Regions from separate parts of the Allobosea sp. 05T433 genome, predicted to be linked through region 2. Evidence: predicted binding sites of a transcription regulator. Region 2 holds the regulator's gene; each other region holds the start of a gene.

Region 1 (8,697 bases), on a different contig from region 2:
TCGGGCGAGGAGGCGAGCATCTGGTTGATCGCAGTCATGCCAGCCTCGATCTCGCGCACGAACCGCTCCTGTTCCTGGGAATCATTCGTCCAGACGGACGAGCCCAGTCCATAGGGAATGGCATTCGCGATCCGGATCGCGTCGCCGATATCCTCAGCCTTGAACAGCATGGCAATGGGGCCGAAGATCTCTTCTTTCATGAGATCGCCCTCGAGAGGCACGTCGACCAATATCCCCGCTGACATGTAGGCGCCCTTGCCGGGTAGCGCCTCGCCGCCGAACAGTAGTTTAGCGCCGACCGCCTTCGCAGCGGCGAGCTGGTCGAGGACCGTTTCGCGCTGTTCGAAACTCGAAAGCGGGCCCATGTTCGAAGCCGCATCCATCGGATCGCCGGCCTTCACGGCCTGCATCGCCGTTGAGAATTTCTCCCGGAATGCGTCGTAGATGTCGGCATGGACGATCATCCGCTTGCCGCAAATGCACGACTGGCCACTGTTCTGGATGCGAGCCGTCACGGCCTGCCTCACTGCCGTGTCGAGATCGGCCGAGGGCATGACTATGAAGGGGTCGGATCCCCCGGGTTCCAGCACGACCTTCTTCAACGCCGCGCCCGCCTGCTCGGCCACTGCGCGTCCGGCTGCCTCGCTGCCCGTCAGCGTAACCGCGACGATGCGCGTGTCCGCAATGAGGCCGGCGACGGCGGAGGACTTGATGGCAAGATTCTGGAACACGCCGTCGGGTGCGCCGGCGGCGATCACCATCTCCTCCATCAGGCCGGCGACGCCCTGGACGATGCTGGCATGCTTTAGCAAGCCGACGTTGCCCGCCAGGATCGTTGGCGCAAGGAAGCGGACGGCCTGCCAGTAGGGGAAGTTCCAAGGCATGATCGCCAAAACAGGCCCCTGCGGCAGGTAGCGCACCTCTGCGCGGCCGCCGCTCGCCATAGCGATCTCGGTCGGCTCCAGCATCGCGGGGCCGTTCTGCGCGTAGTGACGGAAGGCCGCGGCGCTCTTCTGAACCTCAGCGATGGCCGACGCATGGGTCTTGCCCATCTCCTGGACCGCCATCACCGCAAGTTTCTCGCTGTTTGCCTCGTATTGCTCGGCGATCTTCTCCAGCAATGCGGCGCGCTCCGCGATGGGCCTCGCACGCCAGTGCCGGAAGGCCGCCTCCGCCTTGACGACCTTGCTCTCCAACTCCGGTGCGGTCAGTTCGGGATAGGTGGCGATCTCGTCGCCGGTTGCAGGATTGACGCTGCGAAACATGTTGGCTCCTTCGCAAGTGTGCTTCTCGGGGCGCGCGCTAATCGGATCGGGCAGGAAACTCAGGCTCCGGCGCGGCCCGCTCCGTCATTCTCGACGAAGCCTCCCGGCCGGGCGGGGTGGGGCAGATTCCAGCCGAAGTAGACCTCCGTCCTGACGATCCGGCCAGCGCGAACGGCATGCAGCTCGACGTTGCGAAAGCGCTTCCGCTCCGTTGCAGCTTCGTAGACGATCCAGGCGGTCTCGCCATCTTCGCTACCGGCGACGAGGGTCATCTCGACCAACACTTCGCTGTTTGGCCAGCACTGCGCGAAATGGGATTGGCGGTCGAGACCGTTATCGATGGGGCTCGTGAAGCTGTAGTCCTCTGCGATCAGGCGCTCGATCGCGCTACGATCCTTATCCACGTAGGCTTTGAGCGCTGCCTTCACTGTGGCGAGCGGACCGCACATGATCTTCTCCCTGAAAGAACTTTTATCTAGCCGCTCGGCTCTCAGATTCTGCGGCCAGTGATTGGTGAACGTCGCGTTGGCGAGGGGGTTCCTTCCATCTCGTAGGATCGCCGCCTCACGGGGCTGGAGGACGAGTTCCATCCCGCACGCAGATCATCGGGAGGTGGATTACGCGCGCGAACTGTGAGCGCGGTAGAGCCTCGGGCACACACGCCCTCAGGTGTCCTCCTTGCCCGGGCCAATAGGCGTCTGTTGCCAGCGCCCCTCTGGCTCCCGTCTGCACACGCCTCGCGTATGCGTCTCGATCGCGGCGAGCGCTGCGTCTAACGAGGAATATGGCCCCGGCGAGAGTGTTGCCATAGTACCCACAGCTCGGCCCGACGGAATTATGCGGAAGCAGCCGGACAAGGCCAGCTCGACATGCCCCGCGTTACGGCCGAGCAAGTCGCTCAGGTCCCACCTTGTCGAGCTCGATTGCTTGATGATGAGATCCACGAAGGCTTCTCCCCTCCAACGGTCGCCTACCGTTAACAATCCAAGCTCGAACAGGTTGCGCGAACGGTCCGCGGTTTTTGGGTTTACGGGCGCGGGAAGCGATCGCAGCGGCAAGGGTGGTCACCGGCAGACAGACGCGCGGAGACCCGCAGTGTCTCTGAACAAAAACACGGCCCGTGCGTTCTTTCGCTATCCCATTCACGCCAACGGAGAGGTCCCATGGATTGGAATCGCGTCGAAGGAAACTGGAAGCAGCTCAAGGGCAAGGTGAAAGAGCAGTGGGGCAAACTCACTGACGATGACCTCGACGTGATCGCGGGAAAGCGTGATCAGCTCGAGGGAAAAATCCAGGAGCGATACGGTCTCGCGAAGGATCAGGTTCGGTCGGACGTCGATAACTGGTACGGCCGTCAGACTTGGCAGTAGCTATTGCAGTGAAGAAGCCCCGCCGGCTTGAGCCGACGGGGCACCCACTCGATGATCCTCTAATGCCGAGAGTGCGCGAGATCATTTTGCTTGCGGACGACGCGCGCATTTTACCGGAACGAACCTTGGGGCAGGTCCATCCAATCGTTTGAGCCACTGGCTGAGGTTGGGGCGAGTCGTGGAGGTCCGCTATGTCTCTGACATTTGAAGCCGACCCGGTGGACACACCGGTGACCGCCGCGGATTATTCGGGTGATCCGCGTATCCAGAGAATTGCCAGGGCGATGTGTCGCGCCGCGCGGATAGACCCCGACCAGCCAGCCGGAGGGGTTGCGATCTTCAAGGTCATGCACTGCCAAGTCGGACGGTCGGAGAATGATCCGGCATGGACGTTGTTTCAGCGTCAGGCTGAACTCTTCGTCGCCATGAACCCCGATGTGGTCGGACCACTCTGATCCGTCAGCGAGGCGGCTATCGCATTGATGACCTCATCTTGACTCCCGAGCATTGAAGGAGGAACAAAAGAGGAACATGGCGCCCATTTTCAGAGGACACCAACAATTGTGCGGCCCGAGCTCGCCATACACTCTCTGCGCGCGCAGATCGCAAGGATCGAAGGCACGAACCGGCGCGCGAAAGCGGTGCTTCCGTTCGGAATCGCCGCGGTGGACGCGCGCCTCCCAGGCGGCGGGCTGGCGCTCGGGGCGCTGCATGAAGTGGCTGGCGGCGGCAACGGCGCGATCGACGGTGCCGCGGCCGCACTGTTCAGCGCGGGAGTTGCTGCCCGCACCCGGGGGAGGGTCCTGTGGTGCATCACACGGCCGGACCTCTTTGCTCCCGCCTTCGCGCAGGCCGGACTTGTCCCTGATCGGGTGATCTATGTCGAAGCCGGTGACGACAAGGCAGTCCTTTCCTGCATGGAAGAAGGACTGCGGCACGGTGGACTTGGATCCGTCGTGGGGGAAGTCGCCCGCCTATCCATGACCGCCTCTCGTCGGCTGCAACTGGCCGCGGAGGGGACCGGGTCGGTCGGAATTGCCCTTCGCCGTTGGCGGCGTCAGGCGGAAGCCGCCGATTTTGGTCAACCGACAGCGGCCATGACGCGTTGGCGGATCTCGGTGATGCCATCCTCGCCGCTGCCGGTTCCCGGCGTGGGACGGCCTCGCTGGCTGGTCGAGCTCATCCGGGCCCGTGCCGGCGACAGTGCAGATTTCGAGTTGGAGGCGTGCGATGACACGGGTTGTCTCGCTCTTCCTGCCGACCTGGTCCACCGACCGGGCGCGACGGAAGGCTGGCGACGCAGCGCCTCCGCCTGAGGCCCCGCTCTGCCTCATAGGCCGCGACGGAAACAGGCGAGTGGTGCTGGCATCAGATGCCGCGGCTCAGGCTGCCGGTCTCGGCGTTGGCATGCCTGTGACAAAGGCGCAGGTACTCGTTCCGGGTCTGATCGTCGAGGATGCCGATCCGGCCGCTGACGCCGAAGGACTCGATCGGCTGGCTGTCTGGATTCTGGAGCGTATTGCACCGGTCGTCGCACCCGATCCGCCGGACGGCATCGTCATCGACTCGACCGGGGCAGACCATTTGCACGGCGGCGAGAACGCTATGCTCGACGGGGTGATCGGTCGCCTTGCCATGTCGGGGATCGTCGCTCGGGCGGCGATCGCTGATACATGGGGCGCCGCTCACGCACTGGCTCGTTACCGGACACGTTCGACGATCGTCGCCGCTCCAGGGCATGGACCATCCATCATCGCCCCGTTGCCGCTGGAGGCTCTGCGGCTTCCGTCCTCGGTTAGTGCCGGGCTGCGCACCTTGGGCTTCGAGCGGATCGGTGACTTGCTGGCTCAGCCGCGGGCTCCTCTGGCTCTGCGCTTTGGACCAGAGATTGGCCGCCGCATCGACCAGGCGCTTGGAGACCTCGCGGAGCCGATCAAGGCCATTCGGCCGCCCGACCTGATCGAGGTTCGCCAAGCCTTCGCCGAGCCCATCGGCGCCGCGGAGACGATCGCGCGCTATATCGCCAAGCTCGTTGGGCAACTCTGCGAGCGCCTGGAGGAACGTGGGTTCGGCGCACGTCGTCTCGACCTCATCTGCCATCGCGTCGACAATCGTGCAGAGGCGGTTCGGGTCGGATTGGCCACGCCGGTTCGGGACGTCAAGCGACTGACGCGGCTCCTCTGCGAGAAGATCGATACGATCGAGCCGGGTTTCGGAATTGAGGTGCTGACGCTGGCCGCGACCATCGCCGAACCGCTGGAACGCAAGCAGACCCACAACTCGCTTGTCGAAGCGAGCTTCCCGGACGTGTCTGCCCTGGTCGACACCCTGGCGAACCGGGTCGGGGAGCGCGCCGTCTATCGTCTGGCTCCGGTCGCAAGCGACGTGCCTGAACGTTGCGTCTGCCGAATCCCGGCCATGGCGGCCGAGACGGGGGCGAGTTGGCCGGGTCATTGGCCGCGGCCATCCCGGCTGTTGCCTCAACCCGAACCGGTCGAGACCATGGCGCTGCTGCCTGACCAGCCCCCGGTTTCGTTCACCTGGCGGGGGATCCGTCGGCGAGTGAAGCGCGCCGATGGCCCCGAGCGCGTGTTCGGCGAATGGTGGAAGCGCGATGCCGAGCTTGTGGCGGTCCGCGACTATTTCCGGGTCGAGGATGATGCAGGCGAGCGCTACTGGCTCTATCGGGCAGGTGACGGTGAGCACGCTGCGACCGGCTCCCATCGCTGGTTTCTGCACGGGGTATTCGGATGAGCCGCCCGCGCTACGCCGAGCTTCAGGTCACCTCGCATTTCAGTTTCCTGCGCGGGGCCTCCTCGTGTGAGCAACTGTTCGCACAGGCCGCCGCGGCTGGCATAGATGCAGTGGCGGTTGTCGATCACAATTCGCTGGCGGGGATCGTCCGCGCCCATGAGGCGGCCAAGGCAACCGGTGTCCGCCTCATCGTCGGCTGCCGCCTTGACCTCGTCGATGGCATGTCGATGCTCGTCTACCCGACTGACCGACCGGCGTATTCGCGTCTCTGTCGGCTGCTCTCGCTCGGCAAGCAACGTGGCGGCAAGGCAAAGTGCCATCTCGAGTGGCCTGATCTTGTCGCCTATGGCGAGGGTCTGATCGCTGTCCTCGTGCCCGATCAGGCCGACGAGGAATGTGGCTTCCGCCTTCGGCGCCTTCGGGATGCGTTCGGCAACCGTGCCTATCTCGCGCTGACGCTGCGCCGACGTCCGAACGACCAGCTTCGGCTTCACGAGTTGTCGAACCTCGCGGCCCGGATGGGCGTGCCGACCGTCGTCACCAACGACGTGCTGTTCCATGAGCCCGCGCGGCGCATTCTCCAGGACGTGGTGACCTGCATCCGTCACAACGTCACGATCGACGCCCTCGGCGGCCGGCGTGAACGGCATGCCGATCGCTACATCAAGCGGCCGGAAGAGATGCATCGGCTGTTCAGCCGCTACCCCGAGGCGTTGGCGCGGACGCTACAGATTGCTGATCGATGCCGCTTTTCGCTTGGTGAGCTGGCCTATCAGTATCCGGAGGAGCGAGACGATCCGGCGCTCACACCCCAGCAGACCCTGGACAAACTGACCTGGGAAGGCGCCGCCGAACGCTATCCCGAAGGCATTCCCGAGAGCGTCGATGCGGCGCTTCAGCACGAGCTTCGGTTGATCGAGAAGCTGGGCTACGCGCCATATTTCCTGACGGTGAACTCGATCGTTCGCTTCGCCCGATCTAAGGACATTCTGTGCCAAGGCCGCGGCTCGGCGGCGAACTCGGCTGTCTGCTACGTGCTCGGCATTACGTCGATCGACCCGGGCCGCAATGATTTGCTGTTCGAGCGTTTCGTTTCCGAGGAACGCCGAGAGCCGCCGGACATCGACGTCGATTTCGAGCATGAGCGGCGCGAGATCGTCATGCAGTGGATTTTCGACACCTATGGTCGCGATCACGCGGCGTTGTGCTCGACCGTCATCCGCTATCGCACCAAGGGCGCGCTGCGGGACGTCGGAAAAGCCCTTGGCCTGCCGGACGACTTGATCGGCACGCTGTCCTCGCAGGTCTGCGCCTGGTCGGAAGGTGGCGTAGAGCCGCGCCATGTCGAAGAGCTGAACCTCAATCTCAAGGACCGTCGGCTTCGGCTGACACTCGATCTCGCGCGTCAACTCATGGGCGCGCCCCGGCACCTCAGCCAGCATCCCGGTGGATTTGTCCTCACCCATGACCGGCTCGACGATCTCGTGCCGATCGAGCCTGCCGCCATGGCTGATCGCCAGGTTATCGAGTGGGACAAGGATGATATCGATGCCCTGAAGTTCATGAAGGTCGACGTGCTGGCACTTGGCATGCTGACCTGCATGAAGAAGGGGCTGAATCTTCTGGCCGAACACAAGGGCATCAATCTCGACCTCGCAACGATCCCCGCCGAGGATCCGCGCAGCTACGCCATGATCCGCAAGGCAGACACGCTCGGCACCTTTCAGATCGAGAGCCGCGCGCAAATGTCGATGCTGCCGAGGTTGAAGCCGCGGACCTTCTACGACCTCGTGGTCCAGGTCGCGATCGTTCGCCCTGGCCCGATCCAGGGAGACATGGTCCACCCGTACCTTCGACGGCGTGAAGGACTGGAGCCGGTCCACTATCCCAAGCCCGAACTGGAGAAGGTGCTGGGCAAGACCCTCGGTGTGCCCCTGTTCCAGGAACAGGCCATGCGCGTGGCGATCGAATGCGCCGGCTTTACCCCGGGCGAGGCCGACATGCTCCGGAAGTCGATGGCGACCTTCAAGTTCACCGGAGGCGTATCGTCCTTCAAGGACAAGCTGATCGCGGGCATGGTCGCCAACGGCTACGAGGAGGAGTTCGCCGAGCAGACCTTCAAGCAGCTCGAAGGATTTGGCAGCTATGGCTTCCCGGAAAGCCACGCAGCATCATTCGCCCTGATCGCCTACGCTTCGGCGTGGCTCAAATGCTGGCATCCCGACGTCTTCTGCGCCGCACTCCTCAACAGCCAGCCCATGGGCTTCTATGCTCCGGCCCAGATCGTCCGGGACGCGCAAGCACATGGGATCGAGGTTCGTCCCGTCTGCGCCAACGCCTCAAGGTGGGACTCGACGCTGGAGCCGACCCGCGACGACGGCCGATTCGCGGTCCGGTTGGGTCTGTGCATGGTGAAGGGCCTCGCCAACGCACATGGCGCAGCCATCGTCACGGCCCGGGCTGATCAGCCCTTTGCTTCGGTCGATGACCTCTGGCGGCGTGCCGGTGTTCCTGTGGTTGCGCTCACGCACATAGCCGAGGCCGATGGCTTCCGACCGTGCTTTGACCTAGCTCGTCGAGAAGCGCTGTGGGCGATCAAAGCACTGCGCGATGAGCCGCTACCGCTTTTCGCGGCGGCGTCTGCTCGGCAGAGCGAGATCATCCCCGAAGTGGATGAGCCGGCTGTTTCCCTCCAGCCGATGACGGCCGGTAGCGAGGTGGTCGAAGACTACCGCCATGTCAGCCTGTCGCTGCGCAGCCACCCGGTTTCCTTCCTCCGACGGGATCTGCGAAGGCGACGGATCGTTACCTGCGCCGAGGCGATGGAAGCTCGTGATGGCCGCTGGCTCGAGGCTGCTGGGATCGTGCTCGTCCGCCAGCGGCCGGGCAGCGCCAAGGGCGTCATGTTCATCACCCTCGAGGACGAGAGCGGCATTGCCAACCTTGTGGTCTGGCAAAAGGTCTTCGAGCAGAATCGCCGCACCATCCTCTCCTCCGGTATGATTGCGGTGCGTGGCCGCGTCCAGCGCGAGGGCGAGGTCGTTCATCTGGTCGCGCAGCGTCTAACCGATCTGTCGGCAGAACTCGCCAGCGTCGGGGAGCGCGACGACGCCTTCCCCCTGCCTCATGGCCGGGGGGACGAGTTCCACCATGTTTCGCCGACGCCGGATCCGCGTGGGCTTCCTCCGAAGGGGCTTCGAACCCGCGACATCTACATTCCCGACCTGCATCTGGATACGATCAAGGTGAAGACGCGAGATTTCCGGTGAACCCGACGGTGCACCGATGGTCGCAAGCCGACGGCGGAC
Region 2 (8,697 bases):
ATCGTATTGTCGCCAGGCCCCTGCACCCCCAACGAGGCCGGCATCTGCCTTGACCTCGTACGCCAGGGTGCCGACAGGAAGCCGATCTTTGGCGTTTGCCTCGGCCTGCAGACCATCGGTCAGGCCTTCGGTGGCGAGATCGTGCGCGCGCCGCTGCCGATGCACGGCAAGATCTCGACCATTGGCCATCACGCCCGCGGCCTCTTTCACGGCATCAACGGGCCGATCCAGGCGACGCGCTATCACTCGCTCATCGTGGCACGAGAAAGCTGCCCGACCGAACTCGAGATCGAAGCCACGACGGAAGACGGGCAAATCATGGCGCTCTCGCACCGCTCCCTGCCGGTGCATGGCGTACAGTTTCACCCCGAGAGCATCGCCTCCGAACAGGGTGCGACGATCCTGCGCAATTTCCTCGGCCTGGCGGAACGATGGTCGCAGACACAGGACCGTGCCGCCCTTTCCGAAACAGCCTGACGTCGAAGAACCCATGGACGATTTCAAACCCTTCATCGCCAAGGTGGCGACCGGCGCCTCACTCTCCCGCGAGGAGGCGCGCGATGCCTTTGACACCATCCTGTCCGGCGAGGTCACCAATGCGCAGGCGGCCGCCTTCTTGATGGCGCTGCGCGTCCGTGGCGAGACCGTCGAGGAGATCGCCGGCGCGGTCAGCGCCATGCGCGGCAAGATGCTGCCGGTAAAAGCACCGGCCGGCGCGATCGACATCGTCGGAACCGGCGGCGACGCTTCGGGCTCCTATAACGTCTCGACGCTGGCCGCGATCATCACTGCTTCCTGCGGCGTGCCGGTCGCCAAGCATGGCAATCGCGCCGCCTCGTCACGTTCCGGAGCGGCCGACGTGCTCACCGCGCTCGGCGTCAAGGTGGGGCTCGAGCCCGCGGGCACGGAGCGCTGCATCGCCGAGGCCGGCGTCGGCTTCATGTTCGCGCCGACCCATCACGCCTCGATGCGGCATGTAGCACCGGTGCGCACAGAACTCGGCACCCGCACCATCTTCAACCTGCTCGGGCCGCTCTCCAACCCGGCCGGTGTCAAGAGGCAGCTCGTCGGCGCCTTCTCAGAGACCTGGCTCGAGCCGATGGTGCGCGTGCTGTCTGCTCTGGGCTCCGACCGCATCTGGGCCGTGAACGGCTCTGACGGCCTTGACGAGATCACCACCACCGGGCCGACCCGCGTCGTCGCGCTCGAAAAGGGCAAGATCGAGAGTTTCTCGATCAGCCCGGACGATGTCGGCCTGGCCCGTGCAAAGCCCGAGGATCTGCGCGGCGGTGAACCGGCGCAGAATGCCGAGGCGCTCCGCGCGGTTCTCGACGGCAAGAAGACGCCCTTCCGCGATATCGCGGCCTTCAATGCCGCCGCCGCGCTCGTCGTGGCCGGTCAGGCCGGTGATCTGCGCGACGGCCTCACCCGCGCGACCTCGGCGATCGACAGCGGCAAGGCCAAGGCGACGCTGACCGCACTTATCGCCAGCTCGAACGCGTGAGGACGTCATGAGCGACATCCTCGCCCGCATCGAGGCCTATAAGCGCCAGGAGATCGCCGCTGCCAAGGCCGCGGTTTCCCAGGCTGAGATCGAGCAGCGCGCCCTGGCTGCCGGCCCCGTGCGTGGCTTCACGGCCGCTCTTGCCGCGAAACACGCGGCCGGCAAGCCTGCATTGATCGCTGAGATCAAGAAGGCCAGCCCGTCCAAGGGGCTGATCCGCGCCGATTTCGACCCGCCATCGCTGGCACGCGCCTATGCCGATGGCGGCGCGGCCTGCCTGTCCGTACTGACCGATGCCCCCTCTTTCCAGGGACAGCCGGAATTCCTGCAGCAGGCGCGCATGGCAAGCGGCCTGCCCGCCCTGCGCAAGGATTTCCTCTATGACCCCTATCAGGTCTTCGAGGCTCGCGCCTGGGGCGCCGACTGTATCCTGATCATCATGGCCGGCGTCGATGACGGGACAGCCCGCGCGCTGAACGAGGCGGCAAAGTCACTCGGCATCGACGTGCTGGTCGAGGTTCACAACGAAGCTGAGCTCGATCGCGCCCTCGAGCTCGACAGCCCCTTGCTCGGCATCAACAATCGCGACCTTCGCAGCTTTGCCGTCGATCTCGCCGTCACCGAGAGACTTGCACCGCGCGTCCCCGCGGACCGCATCATCGTTGGCGAGAGCGGCATCTTCAGTCATGCCGACATCGCACGGTTGCAGCGCGCCGGCGTCAACACCTTCCTCGTCGGCGAGAGCCTGATGCGGCAGGACGATGTCGCCGCTGCGACCCGTGATCTCCTGACCGGTTCTGCGCGCAGCGCAGCATGAGCAAGCTCAGCCATCTCGACGCCAGCGGCCAGGCCCATATGGTCGATGTTGGCGACAAGGAGGAGACCTCGCGCATCGCTGTCGCCGAGGGCTGTGTCGTCATGCAGCCCGGGACCCTGGCGATCGTGCGCGATGGCGACGCCAAGAAGGGCGACGTGCTTGGCACGGCGCGCCTGGCTGGAATCATGGCCGCCAAGCGCACGCATGAACTGATCCCGCTCTGTCACCCGCTGCTGATCAGCAAGATCAGCGTCGACCTCACCCTGGACGAGACATTGCCCGGGGTGCGCGTGAGCGCTGAGGTCAAGATGAAGGGACAGACCGGCGTCGAGATGGAGGCGTTGACCGCTGTCGGCGTCGCCTGCCTCACAGTTTACGACATGGTCAAGGCGGTCGACCGGGCGATGCGGATCGAAGGCATCAGGCTCGTCCACAAGTCAGGTGGAAAATCCGGCACCTTCGATCTCCCGGAAACTGCGCGATGAGCCTCACGCCCGTCCCCGTCGCCCTGAAGGCGCTAATCGACAGCGTTCCGGCACCGACACCATCAGAAACCCTGCCACTCGCACAATGCGTAGGGCGCGTGCTCGCCGCCGACCTGCAGGCGCTTCGGACCCAGCCCCCCTTTGCCAACTCCGCAATGGACGGATACGCCGTTCGCGCAGACGATATTGCGCCGGCAAATGAATTGCGTGTCATCGGCGAATCGGCTGCCGGTCGTTCCTTCTCAGGGATGGTCCGCTCCAATGAGGCTGTTCGCATCTTCACCGGTGCTCCGATTCCGGAGGGCGCCGATACGATCTTGATTCAGGAGAATGCGGACGGCGTCGGCACTGCGACGATCCGCGTGCGCGAGGGCGCCGAGCGCGGCAAGTTCGTTCGTCAGGCAGGATTGGACTTCTCCGAGGGCGAGGTGTTGCTTCTCGCCGGCAGCCGGCTCGACAGTGCGAGCCTCGGCCTCGCGGCAGCCATGGGCCACCCCATGCTCACTGTGCGTCGCAAGCCACTGGTCGCGATCCTCGCGACTGGCGACGAACTGGTCCAGCCCGGCGAGCCGGTTGGACCCGACCAGATCGTCGCGTCCAACAGTTTTGCGCTCGCCGCGCTGGTCGAGCAGGCCGGCGGCACGGCGCTCGATCTCGGGATTGCCCGCGATGATCATGCCGATCTCGCCGACAAGATTGGCCAGGCACGGAAGGCCGATGCCGATGTGCTGATCACCCTCGGAGGAGCCTCGGTAGGTGAGCACGATCTCGTCCAGGCAGCGTTGATCGGTCAAGGCATGGCGCTCGGCTTCTGGAAGATCGCCATGCGGCCGGGCAAGCCGATGATGATGGGCCGCCTCGGCCGCATGGTCGCGCTCGGCCTGCCCGGAAACCCCGTCTCGTCCATCGTTTGCGGACATCTCTTCGTCGTGCCCCTGCTCAGGACCCTCCTGGGCGTACCGGAACCGGAGCGCGATCTGAGTGAGCCTGCAATCGTCGGAAGAAATTTGCCGGCAAATGATGAGCGGCGAGACTATATGAGGTCGGAACTGACGCTCACTCCGGAAGGATGGCTGGCAACGCCCTTCGCCAAGCAGGATTCGTCGATGCTGGCCACTCTTGCCCGCGCCGACGCGCTACTCATTCGCGAATCGTTTGCTGCGCCGGCAAACAAAGGCGACAACTGCCGGATCATCCGCCTACGCTGAGCGCGCTTGCGGAACACAACGCGAACCTGTATGGTGTTCGTGCTTTGTTTCGATTCCATACAAAGAGCGCCGGCGGGAACCATGCTGACACGCAAACAGTTCGAACTGCTTCGTTTCATCCAGGAACGCCTGCGCGAGACAGGGGTGCCCCCCTCCTTCGACGAGATGAAGGACGCGCTCGATCTGCGCTCCAAGTCCGGTATCCATCGCCTGATCATGGCGCTGGAGGAGCGCGGGTTCATTCGCCGCCTTCCCAATCGAGCCCGAGCGCTGGAGATCATAAAGCTGCCCGAAGGGGCCGGCGGCCCTCAGGCGACGCGCGGACGGTTCAGCCCCTCCGTCGTCCAAGGGGGGCTTGGCAAGGTCCGGCCGATCGCACCGCCCCCGGACGAAGATGTGCGCTCCACGGTTGCGATTCCGGTCATGGGGCGGATTGCCGCCGGTACACCGATTTCCGCCATCCAGAGCCGCAGCCATACCGTGGCACTGCCTGCCGACATGCTTGGCCCCGGTGAACATTTTGCCCTCGAGGTTCGCGGCGACTCGATGGTGGAAGCCGGCATTCTCGACGGCGATACGGTGGTGATCAAGCGTCAGGACACGGCCAATACCGGGGATATCGTCGTGGCTCTGATCGATGACGAGGAAGCAACGCTGAAGCGACTGCGCAAGCGCGGCTCCTCGATCGCGCTCGAGGCTGCCAATCCCGCCTATGAGACAAGGGTGCTGGGACCGGACCGCGTCAAGATTCAGGGCCGCCTGGTCAACCTGATGCGGCGCTACTGAAGCGGCTCGTGTTCTTCGACAGCCGCCAGCGGCAAAGCCGGCGTGCTTGCAGGCCGCTCCCGCTTGCGGCTCCAGGGACGATCGACACCATCCTGCTCTGATAGATGGGCGCGCCAGCCGCCCTTGTTGCCGACAAGGGCGGTCGCGCCATCGCGCGACAATGCCCTGCGGTCGATCAGTCGTGCTGCGCACGGAGCGTTCCACGGAATCGGCGTGATGACCAGATCGGCGCGCCGACAGTCCTCGACGATGGCCAGGCGATCACGTGCAAAGGCAACGCTTCGTCCATCCTTGCTGCGGACGACACAACCCAACGTGTCGCAGGCCGCGCCTTCCCGCAGGCTGTTGTCGTCAGTCCGGCGATTATCGCCATCTGCGTTCAGCCATTGCTGCAGCACGAAGCGGCTCGGTTGCCCCGCCAGGATCATGCGACCATCGCCCCCGCGGACCAGGATGCCGGAACCATCGCGTTCGATCAGGATGTCGGGCCTGTCGGGCTTCGCTGCCACGAGCAGTCCCGCGATCAGGGGGGCGACGGCCAGGAAGCGCAGCGGTGTCGTCCAGAGCGTGATCCAGAGAAGCGCAGCGGCAAAGCATGCGAGCGCCGCGGCCCCGAATGCAGGAATGATCACCGCGGAGTGGTCGAATCCCGCAACCCAGCGCGCGGATTGCAGCACATAGTCCGAAGCGACTCCCATGAGCGCCCAAGCCGGCCAATCCAGGCCGAAGGGATAGGCGAGCACGCCGAAGACAGCGGCAGGCATGACGATCAGGGAAACGAAGGGCAAGGCGAGCGCATTGCCGAGCAGACCGAAGGGGTTGAAGGTCTGGAAGTGATAGGCACCGAACGGTGCGGTTGCGACCGTCGCCAGCACGGTCGTGACCGTGAGCCCGACCACCGCGATCCAGATCGGCCGTAGCGGCCAAGGCAGGTTCGCCGGCGCCTCGGAGTGGCCGCGATCCTCCCAGCGCTCGGCAAAGGCGATCAGCGCCGCGACAGCGCCAAAGGACATCTGGAAGCTTGGACCAAGCAGCGCGTCAGGCTCGCGCAGCAGAACGATCATCGCAGCGAGAGCCAGATTGCGCATGCTGAGCGCCGGGCGATCGACGAGAATCGCACCGAGCATGACCAATGTCATGATCAGCGAGCGCACCGTCGCGACCTCGGCTCCCGAGAAGATGCAATAAGCCGTGGCGCCGAGCATCGCGGCCAGGGCGGCGAGTTTCTTTATGGGCCAGCGCAATGCCAGCGTTTGCGATAGCGCCAGCAGGCCACGGACCAGGCCGAAGATCGTGGCGGAGGCCAGCACCATGTGAAGGCCCGAGATCGAGATGATATGATAGATTCCGGCCGCGCGGAGGTCGATATTGGTCGCCTCCGTGATGAGGCCGCGCTTGCCAGTAACCAGCGACGCCGCCATCGCGCCAGCCTGCCCTCCCCCGATCCCGGCGATGCGCTCCGTCAGGGCATTGCGCGCCCGGTCGACCGTCGCGCGTATCTGAAGCTCGAGCGGTGGCTGCAAGGGTGGTGGGGCGAGCGTGATCTTTCCGGGGATGGTCCCGACTGCACCAAGCCCTCGGAAGAAGGCGTCGCGCCCGAAGTCGTAGCCACCTGGTCGCACTGGACCGGGCGGCGGCAGGAGGCGCGCGACGGCAGCGATGTGATCGCCCGGCGAAACCGAACCACCTTTGACGTTGACCCGAACCCGCCGTGGCAGGCGTTCAGGCTCCACCCCGGCAATGCCGGTCACCAGGATCACGAGGCGCGCGCCGGCGTCGCGCGCCTCGACCGATTCGACAAAGCCGGTGAGTTGTCCCACGCGCATTCGATCGAGCATCGGTGCTGCGATCGTCGCCGTGCGCCAGGCCGCGGCACCAAAGCCGGCGAAGATGGCAGCAAGGCCGACGCAAGCGAGCATGACCGGGCGTCGGGCGCGCGACAGCGCTGCCATCGCAGCGGAGACGCCAAAGCCGGAGAGCGGGACCCAGAAGGATGGCTCGCGATCAGCCGCGAAATAGAGCAGAATGCCGGCTCCCATCAGCACCGGCAGCCAGAGAAACAGCCTTCTTCGTCCGGCCTCGATCGCGATGGCGCCCAGGAAGCGCGCGCGCCATTCGGCGAGAAACAACCGAATGGCAGCGTCCTGAAACCATATCTCGGGAATGCGGAATGGTACGGCGCGAACACGCGCGCCGCGCAGCCGGCTCGGGTCTGGCGGCGCCTCGCGCATAGGCCGTCCCTCGGTCAGCCAACCAGATGCGATCTTGCGCTTAACGTCGGCCCCATCAGCATGTTACAGGGGCGGCGTCGGTTGTCATGTCCCTTCGACGTCTTGTTCCTCTGCCGCTCTGTCGGCCTCATTTCCCGTCCTGCCGGAGCCTGCCTTTCATGAGTGATGCGGTCGTTACGCGCTTCGCGCCGTCTCCAACCGGATTCCTGCATATCGGCGGCGCGCGTACCGCGCTGTTCAACTGGCTCTATGCCCGTCGCCATGGCGGCAAGATGCTGCTGCGCATCGAGGACACCGACCGCGAACGCTCGACCGAGCCGGCCATCGCGGCGATTCTCGACGGCCTGTCCTGGCTTGGCCTCGATTGGGACGGCGAGACCGTCTACCAGTTCGCCCGTGCGGCCCGGCACCGCGAGGTCGCCGAGCAGATGCTCGCCGCCGGGAAGGCCTATTATTGCTATGCGACACCGCAGGAACTCGAGGAGATGCGCGAGAAGGCGCGCGCCGAGGGCCGTCCCATGCGCTATGACGGACGCTGGCGCGATCGCGATCCGGCAACCGCGCCGGCCGGCGTGAAGCCGGTCATCCGCCTGCGCGCGCCGCAGACCGGAGAGACGGTGGTCGAGGACGAGGTGCAGGGCCGCGTCGTCTGGCAGAACGAGAATCTCGACGACCTCGTGCTGCTGCGTTCCGACGGCAACCCGACCTATATGCTCGCTGTCGTCGTGGACGACCATGACATGGCCGTGACCCATGTCATCCGTGGCGACGACCATCTCACCAACGCCGCCCGCCAGACCCAGATCTACCAGGCGATGGGCTGGCGCGTGCCGAGCATGTCGCATATCCCGCTGATCCATGGGGCGGACGGCGCGAAGCTCTCCAAGCGCCATGGTGCGCTCGGTGTCGATGCCTATCGCTCCATGGGCTATCTGCCGGTGGCCCTGCGCAACTACCTCCTCCGGCTGGGCTGGAGCCATGGCGACCAGGAGATCTTCTCGACCGAAGAGATGGTCTCGCTGTTCAATCTTTCCTCGATCGGCCGTTCCCCGGCACGCTTCGACTACGCGAAGCTGGAGAGCCTGAACGGGCTCTACATGCGCCAGTCCGATGATCGTGACCTGCTTGATGCACTGAAGAGCATCTTGCCGGAAATCGGCCCCGCGCACGGCCTCGGCCCCGAGCTCGATCCGGCTCTCGAAGCCAAGCTTCTTGCTGCGATGCCGGGATTGAAGGAGCGAGCCAAGACGCTGATCGAGCTGCTCGACAGCGCCTCCTATCTTTTTTCCAAGCGTCCGCTCGCACTCGATCAGAAGGCGGCGACGCTGCTGGACGAGGGCGCCCGCCAGCGCATGCCCAGCCTGGCAGAGAAGCTTGCCGCGGTGAACGACTGGACACCGGCTCCGCTCGAGGCCGCGGTCCGGGCCTTCGCCGAAGAACATGCCCTCAAGCTCGGACAGGTGGCGCAGCCGCTGCGGGCCGCACTCACCGGACGGAGCCAGTCGCCCGGCCTGTTCGATGTGATGGCGGTGCTCGGCCGCGAGGAAACGCTCGCTCGTCTCAGCGATCAAACGTGATCAAAGGCGGGGCAGCCCCGCCTTTGTGATTGGTTGAACCCCAAGGGCAAATGGGCTAGTGACGCCCCATATGCCGAGGGTGTCCGAAG
Region 3 (5,481 bases), on a different contig from region 2:
CGCCACCGTCATCGCGGAGCGTTCCAGGCCGTGACGAGATCGTTGGAATAGGCCTTGGTCAGGTCGGCCAGCGGCTTCTTGAGATCGCCCGAGGCAACGAGCGTCTGTTGCCACATCTCCCAGGCGGCGGGGTGGTTGTAGCCAAAACCCTTGGCGGGATCGATCGGACTGGTCAGCTTGTAATAGACGTCGAGCAGAGCCTCGGCGAAGGGCATGTTTTCCAGCTGTTGCGGATTGCCCATGCGGGCATGTTTCAGGGTCGCGGCCCGGTTGGCCGGGTCGATCCCGAATTTGGTGCCCCTGACCAGCGCGCGGCCGAAGCGCTCCAGCATGCTGCGGTTCTCGTCGAGATATTTCCGCGTCACCACATAGCCGTTGCCGAAGAAGGACTGGAACGGCGGAGGTGTCAGCGAGCGCAGCTTGACACCGCGCAGTGTCAGCGTGGCCGCGCCCGCGGTGTCGGAGGCATAGGCGTCGATCGCCTTCTGCATGAAGCCGGCGACAGCCATGCCGCCCTCGCCAACCGTGATGAACTTGTAGTCCTGGCCTTCCTTCATGCCCTCGGCGTCGAAGATCGAGCGCACGAACGCGACCTCCGCCCCGTCTGCCGTGCCGACGCCGATGACCTTGCCCTTCAGGTCGGTGGGCTTCTGGAACGGCGAAGCCTCCGGCACGACGAGGTTGAACTGGCTGCGGGTGAAGTAATTGTAGATGTAGACCAGATCCTGGCCCCGTTCGCGCGCCGCCATCAGCGGCCCCGGACCGGGATGGGCGAGCTGCGCCTGGCCCGCAAGGAGCGCCTGGATGGCCTGGGCCGAACCATTGACGCTGCGCGGCTGGATCTTGAGCTTCTCCTCGGCGAAATAACCTTCGCCGATCGCGGCATAGAGGGCGAAATAACCCAGCCCGCCCGGGCTCGGATAGACGATCGTGAGCTCATCCTGCGCCTGCGCATGAACACGCGACGCTGCGAGCGCAAGCGGCAGGCCCGCCGCCGCTGCCATGAACTGCCTACGTTTCATCCCGCTCCCCTTGCGTTTTTCTGATACGGATGAGCGAACGATGCATTATCGATCAAACGTGTCAAATAAATTCAGATTATCTGGCGTGTGATAAAAATATGCAGATTTATCTGGACAGGATCGAGCCGGCCCATATGCTGTCCCGATCGTGACCCAGCGCATGGCTTCCCAGATGACGACACTCGCAGACTTCGCCGTTCCGGCGCCGACCCTCCAGTCACTGCCGATCGAGGGCTCCTCGGCGCGCTTCCCGATCCGGCGGATCTACTGCGTCGGTCGCAACTATGTCGCCCATGTCAGGGAGATGGGCGGCGACGAGACCCGCGATTTCCCGCTGATCTTCCAGAAGCCGGCCGATGCAATCGTCCAGAACGGCGGCGTCGTTCCCTATCCGCCGATGACGGACGATTTTCACTTCGAGCTCGAGCTCATGGTGGCGATGAAGTCCGGCGGCTACAACATCCCTCAGGACGAAGCGCTCGAGCATGTCTTCGGCTACGGCATCTGCCTCGACATGACCCGCCGCAAGCTGCTCGACACGCCAGACGGCCCGCGGATCCCGTGGGAACTTAAGAAATCATTCGATCACTCGGCGCCCTGCGGCCCGATCTACCCGGTCGAACAGGTCGGCCACCCGTCGACGGGCAAAATCCGCCTCGAGGTCGACGGTGTCGCACGCCAGGATTCCGACCTGTCCTTGATGATCTGGCGCACGCCCGAGATCATTGCGACACTCTCGAAATATTACTCGCTCGAGCCCGGCGATGTGATCATGACCGGTACGCCGCATGGCGTCGGCGCGGTCCTTCCCGGTAATGTTCTCGTCGGCAGCATCGAGCGCCTCGGCGCGCTCACCGTCACGATCGGCGCGTCGCCGCTGGCGGGCTGACAGATTGCGCCTGGGCGGAACAAGCGCTGGCCCGACCGTGTTTATCGCGAAGCTTCCTGCGGAGGTTTTGCCATGCAGCTATCGGCCAAGGACAGATTGATTGCGGCCCTCGTGGCCCAGCTTCATGCCGAACGCGAGACGAGGGATGCGCTCGCCTTTGTGATAGCGAATGGCCAGCGCGACCGGGATGTCCTCACCGCCATCCTCACGGATCCGGTGCCGGCCTTCACGCAGGCTGACTTGGCCTACGCCGAAGAACTCGTGCGCCGCCATCATAACCGCCGGGAAGCGGCTTGATGCAGGAAGCGCTGGGCAAGCAGTAACGCCATGGTCGCCGGCAAGCCATCCCGCGCCCCTGGTCGGCTGCGGATCGTCAATCCCGGAGATCTGACGATCCGCAGGGGCCGGCGCGGCAGGGGCTTTGCCTATCTCGACGCCACTGACGAGCCCGTCCGGGACGCGGCCTTGCTTGAGCGGATCCGCTCACTTGCAATTCCGCCCGCCTATCGCGAGGTGCGCATCGCGGCCGATCCACGGGCCCATCTCCAGGCGGTCGGGCGGGACGAGGCCGGGCGGCTGCAATATCTCTATCATCCCGAATGGGAGCGGGTCCGCGAACGCCGCAAGTTGAAGCGATTGCGGCTGCTGATCGACGCGCTGCCCCGTTTGCGCAAGGCGGTCGCCGATGATCTCAAGGCGCGTGCGCTCTGCCGCAGGAAAACGCTGGCTTGCGCAGTCGCCATCATCGACCGCTGCCATCTGCGCGTTGGCGGCGAGGCCTATGCGAGGAGCAATGGCAGCCATGGTGCCTCGACGCTCCTCAAGCGCCATGTCGCGTTGACGGCCTCGCGGATCGACCTGCTGTTTCGCGGCAAGGGCGGAAAGCAGATCGCATGCTCGCGGCAGGATGGCCCGCTCGCCCGAGCACTTGCCCGGATTGCGCAGTTGCCCGGCCGGCGACTGCTGCAATACCGGGACGAGGACGGCAAGGTGACGCCGGTCCATGCCGGCGACATCAACGCCTATCTCCGCGAGATCTCCGGCCTCGCCATCAGTGCCAAGGATTTGAGGATGCTGGCGGGGAACGCTGCGGCCGCCGAACTGCTGCTGGCCAGCCAGATCATGATCGGCGATGGCAGCGAGAAGCGTCAGCTCGCCGAGATCATGCGCGCCGTCTCGGAGCAACTGGCGAACACGCCTGCCGTGACGCGCAAGAGCTATGTCCACGCCATCGTGGTGAAGGCCTATGCCAACGGGAAGCTCGCGGCCTCCTTCGAGAAGGCGCGCGCCAGGGGCGGCTGTTCCCGGATCGAGCGGGCGCTCGCCTCGCTGGCTGGGTGAGGTGAATCGCCGCCTCATGATCAGGTCGAAACCGATCCTGCCATAGGGCTTCGGCCATCTGGCTCAGGACGGCTGCCCTATTCCCGATCTTTTGCGTTGCGAACAAAACGCGAAAAATGATCGAATATGAGACATGTTCGCTCTCGATTCGCTGGCGCCACCAAGCTATCTCGACAGGCTCAACCCCGCGCAACGCCGCGCGGTGGAGCACGGCGTCGGCACGCAGCCGGGTCCCTTGCTGGTGATCGCGGGGGCGGGATCCGGCAAGACCAACACGCTCGCGCATCGTGTCGCGCATCTGATCCTGAACGGTGCGGACCCGCGCCGCATGATGATGCTGACCTTCTCCCGACGCGCTGCAGCCGAGATGGCGAGGCGGGTGGAGCGCATCGCGCGCGACGTGCTGGGAGAGGGGGCTGCCGTCATGACCGACGCGCTGACCTGGGCCGGGACCTTTCACAGCGTGGGAGCAAGGCTGCTCCGGGATTACGCGCCGGAGCTTGGGCTCGATCCGCATTTCACGATCCATGACCGCGAGGACAGCGCCGACCTGATGAACCTCGCTCGTCACGAGCTTGGCTACTCGAAAACGGAAGGGCGCTTTCCCAAGAAGGGCACCTGCCTTGCGATCTATTCGCGCTGCGTCAATGCCGAAGAGCCGGTTGAGGCCGTGCTGGGTGCTTCCTTTCCCTGGTGCGCATCATGGGCAGGGGAGCTGAAGCAGCTCTTTTCAGCCTATGTCGAGGCCAAGCAGGCCCAGAACGTCCTTGATTACGACGATCTTCTGCTGTGCTGGGCCCAGGCCGCAAGCGAGCCCAGCCTTGCCGCGGAGATGGGCGGACGTTTCGACCATGTCTTCGTCGACGAGTATCAGGATACCAACAAGCTTCAGGCCTCGATCCTGCTGGCGCTCAAGCCCGATGGCCAGGGGCTCACCGTCGTCGGCGATGACGCGCAATCGATCTACTCGTTCCGCGCCGCCGAGATCCGCAATATCCTCGATTTCCCCCAGGCCTTCAGCCCACCGGCTGAGGTCGTCACGCTGGATCAGAACTATCGTTCGAACCAGCCCATTCTGGCCGCCGCGAATGGGGTGATCGAGCTCGCCCGCGAGCGCTTCACCAAGAACCTCTGGACCGACCGCCAGTCGGGCGGCAAGCCCCAACTCGTCAATGTTCGCGACGAAGCCGACCAGGCGCGCTTCGTCGCGACGCGCGTGCTGGAGAACAGGGAGGCGGGGCACACGCTCAAGCAGCAGGCGGTGCTCTTTCGCGCCTCGCATCACAGCGGCCCGCTGGAGGTCGAGCTGACACGGCGCAATATTCCTTACAAGAAGTTCGGCGGGCTGAAATTCCTCGATGCCGCCCATGTCAAAGACATGCTGGCGATGCTGCGCTTCGTCGAGAATCCGCGCGACAGGGTCGCCGGGTTCCGCTTGCTGCAGCTGCTTCCGGGCGTGGGGCCGACCTCCGCGCAACGCGTGCTCGATCAGGCCGGCACGGCAGATGATTTCGCAGCAGGCCTCGCGGAGCTGTCGGCGCCCGCGCGTACGGGCGACGCCTGGCCGGATTTCGTTGCGACATTCCGGGCGCTGCGCTCAGGGATAGGCTGGCCGGCAGACCTCGAACGGGCCCGTCTCTGGTACGACCCTCACCTGGAGCGCATTCACGAGGATTTCACCACGCGTCGAGCCGATCTGGTTCAGCTGGAGCAGATCGCCTCCGGCTATCCATCCCGCGAGCGCTTCCTCACCGAGCTCACCCTCAATCCGCCCGACGCAACGAGCGATGAAGCGGGTCCGCCATCGCTGGACGAGGATTTTCTCATCCTCTCGACCATCCACTCCGCCAAGGGACAGGAATGGAAGTCGGTCTTTGTGCTGAACACGGTGGACGGCTGTCTTCCCAGTGACCTTGCCGTCGGGGAGACCGCCGAGATCGAGGAGGAGCGCAGGCTGCTCTATGTCGCGATGACGCGCGCCAGGGACGACCTGCATCTGGTCGTGCCGCAGCGCTTCTTCACTCATGGCCAGGCCGCGCGAGGCGATCGGCATGTCTACGCGGCACGCACGCGGTTCATCCCGCATGCCCTGCTGCACCTGTTCGAGCAGGCGACCTGGCCCATCGAGCAGGCTCAGGCCGCCATGCAACACCGCAGCGGCGTGAGAATTGACGTATCGGCACGGCTCAAGGGCATGTGGCGCTGAAGCATCGGCCCGGAGGATTGCGG

The links. The regulator LexA, encoded in region 2, represses DNA repair genes until DNA is damaged. The targets are predictions, from matches to a motif close to TGTTCNNNNTGTGTTCNG.
Region 1: AC1DGP_RS31075 (ImuA family protein) is a predicted target of LexA. The motif match lies at 3,150-3,167, and genes of this name have one in related genera.
Region 3: AC1DGP_RS20815 (ATP-dependent helicase) is a predicted target of LexA. The motif match lies at 3,351-3,368, and genes of this name have one in related genera.

The regions. Positions count from the first base shown of each region.
Region 1 covers NZ_JBFTKS010000037.1:5,897-14,593, reverse strand. Annotated here, with positions in the region: gene AC1DGP_RS31095 (NAD-dependent succinate-semialdehyde dehydrogenase) at 1-1,265, opposite strand, end outside; gene AC1DGP_RS31090 (nuclear transport factor 2 family protein) at 1,325-1,855, opposite strand; gene AC1DGP_RS31085 (CsbD family protein) at 2,429-2,635, shown strand; gene AC1DGP_RS31080 (hypothetical protein) at 2,827-3,090, shown strand; gene AC1DGP_RS31075 (ImuA family protein) at 3,199-3,951, shown strand; gene AC1DGP_RS31070 (DUF6504 family protein) at 3,866-5,389, shown strand; gene AC1DGP_RS31065 (error-prone DNA polymerase) at 5,386-8,658, shown strand.
Region 2 covers NZ_JBFTKS010000011.1:126,792-135,488, reverse strand. Annotated here, with positions in the region: gene AC1DGP_RS17230 (anthranilate synthase component II) at 1-477, shown strand, start outside; gene trpD (anthranilate phosphoribosyltransferase) at 491-1,504, shown strand; gene trpC (indole-3-glycerol phosphate synthase TrpC) at 1,512-2,321, shown strand; gene moaC (cyclic pyranopterin monophosphate synthase MoaC) at 2,318-2,806, shown strand; gene AC1DGP_RS17210 (molybdopterin molybdotransferase MoeA) at 2,803-4,014, shown strand; gene lexA (transcriptional repressor LexA) at 4,096-4,800, shown strand; gene AC1DGP_RS17200 (ComEC/Rec2 family competence protein) at 4,794-7,031, opposite strand; gene gltX (glutamate--tRNA ligase) at 7,190-8,608, shown strand.
Region 3 covers NZ_JBFTKS010000015.1:116,400-121,880, forward strand. Annotated here, with positions in the region: gene AC1DGP_RS20790 (ABC transporter ATP-binding protein) at 1-12, opposite strand, end outside; gene AC1DGP_RS20795 (ABC transporter substrate-binding protein) at 9-1,022, opposite strand; gene AC1DGP_RS20800 (fumarylacetoacetate hydrolase family protein) at 1,195-1,911, shown strand; gene AC1DGP_RS20805 (hypothetical protein) at 1,984-2,208, shown strand; gene AC1DGP_RS20810 (DNA topoisomerase IB) at 2,239-3,252, shown strand; gene AC1DGP_RS20815 (ATP-dependent helicase) at 3,386-5,458, shown strand.